Regions from separate parts of the Streptomyces sp. NPDC017979 genome, predicted to be linked through region 1. Evidence: riboswitches for the same ligand, from Rfam matches in the RefSeq annotation. Region 1 holds a riboswitch; the other holds the start of a gene.
The links. Region 1 has a riboswitch for cyclic di-AMP ahead of ACH4E8_RS14420 (C40 family peptidase). Riboswitches for the same ligand answer to the same signal wherever they lie in the genome.

Region 1 (3,180 bases):
AAGCGCTTGCGCGCCCAGCCGGGTCCCTGCGGCTTCGGAGCCTGCCCGCCCCACGGCGCCTGCTGCGGCTGCCCGCCCCACGTCATGCGATCCCCCCACGGAAGTTCTTTCGAGGGCCCGAACCTAACCGCGCCGGATCGGTGCAGACAGGCCGACCGACAGAAGGTGATGGATTCGTGATCATCATGTGGAGTTTCCGTGCCGCTCTTCACCTCTGGCGCGTGCACGCACCGCGAGAAATGCCCCCTGACCAGCAAACCAGCCGCCGCCTTCAGAGGCAGCCCTCTTTTTGCGCTTCTGTACGTCCTGTACATTTCTCACAGATAGCGCGCCGCCGAGAACCACCGAGAGGTACGCCGTGATGCAGCCCGCCGCCCGATACGTCCTGCCGCAGTTCACCGAGCGCACCGCGCACGGGAACCGCACTCTCGACCCCTACGCCAAGCTGCTCGAAGAGCGGATCGTCTTCCTCGGCACGCCCGTGGACGACACCGCGGCGAACGACGTGATCGCCCAACTGCTGTACCTGGAGTACGCGGCGCCGGAGCGGCAGATCTCGCTCTACATCAACTCCCCGGGCGGCTCGCTCAGCGCCATGTCCGCGATCTACGACACGATGCAGGTGATCACCTGCGACATCGAGACGACCTGCATCGGGCAGGCCGTCTCGACCGCGGCGCTGCTGCTGGCCGCGGGCGCCCCCGGCAAGCGCCTGGCCCTGCCGGGCGCGCGGATCGTGCTCCAGCAGCCCGGGCTCGACGAACCGACCCGGGGCATGCCGTCGGACCTGGAGATCGAGGCGCGGGAGATCCTGCGGCTGCGCGCCCTGATGGTGGAGTTGTTCGCCCGGCACACCGACCGGTCCGCCGAGCAGGTCGCGGCCGACCTGGAGCGCGACACCTTCCTGGACGCGGCGACGGCCAAGGAGTACGGGCTGGTGGACCACGTGATCGGCAGCCGCAAGTCCTCGTTGGCCGGCCGCGGCTGACGGGAGGCGCGCCGTGCCCCGTCCCGAACCGCCGCCACTGCCGCCGCTGCCGGCGCTGACCCGCGCCGAGGCCGACCTGATCGACGGCTATCTGCGCGTCGTGGACCTGGTGGGACGCATCAACCCCAGCCGCGGCGACCTCACTTACTCCTCGCTGCGCGCCGCCCAGGCGCTGGTGGCGCAGGCGATCGCGGTCAAAGACGCCCTGGCGCTGATGCACGAACGCGGGGAGGACGCCCTGCACGCCGCCACCCTCGCCCGGGCGCTGCGGGTGCTCGACGGCGAGCGGCGGGCCCTGCGGGTCACCATCCCTGACGAGTCACCCCCGTGACGGCTCGTCATCCGACACGTCAACCGCCATCCGGGTTCCCACCGGGATACCTCGTTTGATGTAGTCGCGACATCTCCGGTCGATACGCTCAAGTTGCGCGGGACGACGATCCCTCTAGCGGAATGTCCTATTCCAGTGCTGGTACGAGCCTCCCCCGGTGTCCACAACCGACGGGAAAATGCGGCGCGTCCACCTGAATGGCGCATTCGTGTTGAAACTCACATACCGCCGTTTTGACTCGGAAATCCGGCATTGCGTGGGACAAGATCCCTGGGACGACAAGCCCCCGTCACCTCGGCGGGGCGGTCCGAACGGACGCCGAGTCCTGCCGCCGTTCCGGATGACTGGTCGACAGGAGTGCTTCGGCAGGAGTGGAGGACCCGAGCAGTACGGGACGGCCGGTGCGCCGGACGTTCCTCGGGGTGAAGCCGCGACAGCGGCCGGGCACCTTCGTCCGCCCGAACCCGACAGGTCACCCTTCACAGGCGGCTGACGAAGGGTTGCGCATGACTGCGCAGATGAACGTCCCGTTCCTGATCGGCCGGGCGGGCGCGGTTTCCGCGCTGACCCTCGCCGCACTCGGTGGCTCGATGCTCGTACCGGGCGGCACGTCCGAGGCCCAGGCAGCAACTGCACACGCGGGCAAGGCGCTCAAGGTCGCCGCGGGCAAGAAGGGTGCGCCCTACCGGTGGGGCGCGGCGGGCCCGCGCCGCTTCGACTGCTCCGGCTTGACGCTCTATTCGTACAAGAAGGCCGGCAAGAAGCTGCCCCGGACCGCCCAACAGCAGTACAACTCCACGCGTCGGGTCTCGACCGCCAACAAGAAGGTGGGGGACCTCGTGTTCTTCCACTCCGGGCGGAGCGTCTACCACGTCGGGATCTACGCCGGGAAGGGGAAGATCTGGCACTCGCCCAAGCGGGGCTCCTGGGTGAAGCTGGACAAGATCTGGAGCAGGAGCGTGTCGTACGGCCGGGTCCGCTGACGGCGGTCCGCTGACGCTTCGAGCGCGCCGGGCCGTCGGCCTGTCGGTCAGTCGGTTCGACGGGCCGGCCAGGGCAGGGTGACCCAGACCGTCTTGCCGCCGTCCGCGGTCGGCTCGACGGTCAGTCGTCCACGGCTGTGCGCCGTGAGGCTGCGGATGATGACCAGGCCGCGGCCGTTGTCCTGGCGCACGGCCGCGGGCAGCCGCTGGGGCCACCTCGGGTGGCTGTCCGTCACCCCGAGGCGCAGTTCATCGTCCCGCTCCAGCAGCACGTCCACCCGGAAGGTGGGCGACTGGCCGAAGGTGTGCTGCACGGCGTTGGTGGTGAGTTCGGAGACGATCAGCCGGATCGTGTCGAGGGCGTCCGACCCCGCGGGAAGCCCCCACCCCGTCACGGCGCCGGTGACGAACCTGCGGGCCACGGAGACCGAGGCGGGCTCGGTCGGCAGGGTGATGGCGGCTTCCTGGAGGTCTGCCATGGCGACGTCGTCCCTTTCCACCGGGGCCGTGCTCCGACTTCGTAGCCGATGGATGCGCGGACGGCCGCGGACAGTGCTTCGCGCGCCACACTGCCACTCATCGCGGTACCGGGTGAGGCGATCCGCCAAGATGCGTAGGGATTCATCGCCCGAAGCGGTGAACTCTACGACGCAAGGCCGTTTTTGGACACTCCCCGCGCGCCCGGGGGCGCCGTGCGCACGACGGTCTCCACCGCAGCGGCGATCTGTTCCCCCGTCAGATCGGCGCGGGCGGTGAGCCGGAGCCGGGAGATCCCGTCGGGCACCGACGGCGGGCGGAAGCAGCCCACCCGCAGCCCGGCGGCACGGCAGTCGGCGGCCCAGCGCAGCGCCGCTTCCGGCGCTGGTGCCCGCACGGAC
Region 2 (3,180 bases), on a different contig from region 1:
GTACGGCGCGGACGCCCTGCGGTGGTGCGGTCGGACCCGACTCGGGCACCATCGCCGGACGCGCCCCGACCCGTGGGCCGTCCGGCCGGGAGGGGGGCCGGCCGCGGGTCTACGGTCGGTGGGAGCACCCGGGGCGTCGTGAGAGACTGACCGGGACTGGTCTAGACAACAGCTGATTCGAAGGGCAACACCATGGCTGAGCGCCGTGTCACCGTCGGTTGGGCCGAGGGCCTGCACGCCCGACCCGCCTCCATCTTCGTCCGCGCCGCCACGGCCTCCGGCGTCCCCATGACGATCGCCAAGGCCGACGGCAACCCGGTCAACGCCGCCTCCATGCTCGCGGTGCTGGGCCTGGGCGCGCAGGGCGGCGAGGAGATCGTCCTCGCTTCCGAAGCCGACGGCGCGGACGCCGCCCTGGACCGGCTGGCCAAGCTGGTCGCCGAAGGGCTGGAGGAACTGCCGGAGACGGTCTGAGCCACTTCTCGCTCGACCTTCGTGGGCACGCGGCTCGTGCCGCACCAGAGGCGCTGATCCTTTCGGGTCAGCGCCTCTGTCGTTCCCTACGACCAGCAGGGAGCCGGCCGACGGAGAGCCGAAGTGCCCCGGCGCGGTGCGCACCGGGGCACTTCGAAAGGCGAATCCGCCGGGTCAGACGTTCACGCCCCGGGCGCGCAGATACGCGACCGGGTTGACGTCCGAGCCGTAGTCGGCGCCGGAGCGGGCCTCGAAGTGGAGGTGCGCCCCGGTGGAGTTGCCGGTGGAGCCCGCGCGACCGATCTGCTGACCGGGCATCACGGCCTGCCCCTCGCCGACGGTGACCGCCGAGAGGTGGGCGTACTGGGTGTACGAGCCGTCCCGCATCTTGATGACGACGTTGTAGCCGTACGCGCCGCCCCAGCCGGCTTCGACGACGGTGCCCGCGCCGACCGAGACGACCTCGGTGCCGGAGGAGGCGTGGAAGTCGATGCCGCTGTGGCTGCCGGAGGACCACAGGGAGCTGTTGGCCTGGTACGAGGTGGTGACGTGCGAGCCGGCGACGGGCAGCTGGTAGGAGTTCAGCAGCCGCTGGCGCTCGGCCTCGCGGGCGGCCCGCTCGGCGGCCTTGCGCTCCGCCTCGGCCTTGCGCTTCGCCTCCGCCGCGGCCTCGGCGCGGGCGACGGCCTCGCGCTTCTGGTCCACGGCCTGGTCGGTGACCTGCTCGGCGAGGGTGTCGGTGGCGGCCAGCATCTGGAGCGTGCCGGTGTCCTCGGCGCTCAGCGATCCGGTGTCGGCGTCGCTCCTCGGCTCGTTCTCCGTCGCGAACGCGGGGGACGCGAGGGTGCCGATCACCCCGGAGGTGGCGAGGGTCGCGGCGCCGGCGATGCTCGCGCTCCTGCGCGTCACGCGGCTGGGGGCACGGTGCTTCCCGGTGGGGCGGGCGAACGCCATGGCGGGTCCGGTCCTTTCCTTCCTTCTCGCCTACCGGGTTAGCTGACGGGTTCGGAGAGAGGAAGGTCTCCTACGGCTCCTCCGCAGGCCGCGGAGGGGCCGATTCACCCCGGGGGATCTGGGTCCCCGGCTCCCCTGGGCTCACGCCCGGCGGGGACTCGGCGATGACTGTCCGTGCCGCGGGTGCGGCGGGCTCCTGGCGAACAGCCGGATCGACGCTAGGCGGGCCCGCTCGCGTTCGCCAAACAAACGACGATCTTTGTTGGCTATGCCACAGCACGTGTCGCCCGAGTTCCCATCAAAAAGGACATTCGGCGGCGAGATGCAACGCTCGGACGGCGAACGTGCAACGGACGCACGGCCGTCGGGTGACGGTTCGATGGCGCCGGTGTGCCCGACGTGTGACGACTGGTGCCGGCACGGTCCCATGGCGGAGCCCCGGCGTCCGCGGACGCCGGGGCTCTGTCGTCAGAGGGCTCGGTCAGCCCTTGACCACCGTCACCTCGCCGATGCCCAACGCCCGCACCGGCTCCGCGATCTGCGCCGCGTCGCCGACGAGCACCGTGACCAGCCGGTCGACGGGGAAGGCGCTCACGACCGCCGCGGTCGCCTCCACGGTGCCCGTCTGGGCCAGCCGCGCGTACAACTGCGCCTGGAAGTCGTCCGGAAGCTGCTGCTCGACCTGGTCGGCGAAGGTGCCGGCGACCGACGCCGCCGTCTCGTACCGCAGCGGGGCGACCCCGACCAGGTTCTGCACGGCGACGTCGCGCTCCGCGTCCGTCAGCCCCTCCGCGGCCAGCGTGCGCAGCACCTGCCACAGGTCCGCCAGCGCGGGGCCGGTGTTGGGCGTGTCGACGGAGCCGCTGATGCCGAGCAGCGCGGCCCCCGACCCGTCCGGCGCCGAGGACAGCACCTGCGCGAAGGCCCGTACGCCGTAGGTGTAGCCCTTCTCCTCGCGCAGCACGCGGTCCAGGCGGGACGTCAGGGTGCCGCCCAGGCAGTACGTGCCGAGGACCTGGGCGGGCCAGACGCGGTCGTGCCGGTCCGCGCCGATCCGGCCGATCAGCAGTTGCGTCTGCACCGCGCCGGGGCGGTCCACGACGATCACGCGCCCGGTGTCGTCGGCGGTGATCTCGGCCCGGGAGTGCGCCGGGGCGGTGTCGCCCGTCCACGCGCCGAGCGTCTGCGCGAGCAGCGCGTCCAGGTCGACGCCGGTCAGGTCGCCGACGACGACCACGGTGCTGGTGGCCGGTCGCACGTGGGCGTCGAAGAACGCCCGTACGGCCGTCGAGTCGATCCGGGTGACCGTCTCCTCGGTGCCCTGGCGGGGCCGGGACATCCGCAGCGAGGCGGGGAACAGCCGCCGGTACAGCTCCTTGGCGGCGCGCCGGCCCGGGTTGGCCGTCTCGTGCGGGATCTCGTCCAGGCGGTTGCGGACCAGCCGCTTGACCTCGCCGTCGTCGAACGCGGGCTCGCGCAGCGCCTCGGCGAGCAGCCCGAGCGCCTTGGGCAGCCGGGAGACCGGGACCTCCAGGGAGACCCGGACGGCGGGGTGGTCGGCGTGCGCGTCCAGCGTGGCGCCGCAGCGCTCCAACTCGGCCGCGAACTCCTCGGCCGACCGGGTCTTGGTGCCCTCCGACAGGGCGCGGGCCATGATCGTGGCCACCCCGTCGAAGCCCTCGGGCTCGGCGCCCAGCGGGGCGTCGAGGATGACCTCCACCGCCACCACCTGCTGGCCGGGGCGGTGACAGT

Region 2: another riboswitch for cyclic di-AMP. It lies ahead of ACH4E8_RS18620 (M23 family metallopeptidase); the one in region 1 lies ahead of ACH4E8_RS14420 (C40 family peptidase).

Annotation. Positions count from the first base shown of each region.
Region 1 is NZ_JBIRGU010000004.1:331,429-334,608, forward strand. Features, by position in the region: gene ACH4E8_RS14405 (PASTA domain-containing protein) at 1-86, opposite strand, end outside; gene ACH4E8_RS14410 (ATP-dependent Clp protease proteolytic subunit) at 359-988, shown strand; gene ACH4E8_RS14415 (hypothetical protein) at 1,002-1,319, shown strand; cyclic di-AMP (ydaO/yuaA leader) riboswitch at 1,626-1,822, shown strand; gene ACH4E8_RS14420 (C40 family peptidase) at 1,826-2,302, shown strand; gene ACH4E8_RS14425 (ATP-binding protein) at 2,350-2,781, opposite strand; gene ACH4E8_RS14430 (8-amino-7-oxononanoate synthase) at 2,946-3,180, opposite strand, start outside.
Region 2 is NZ_JBIRGU010000006.1:142,005-145,184, reverse strand. Features, by position in the region: gene ACH4E8_RS18625 (HPr family phosphocarrier protein) at 193-474, shown strand; gene ACH4E8_RS18620 (M23 family metallopeptidase) at 649-1,428, opposite strand; cyclic di-AMP (ydaO/yuaA leader) riboswitch at 1,442-1,602, opposite strand; gene ACH4E8_RS18615 (M16 family metallopeptidase) at 1,910-3,180, opposite strand, start outside.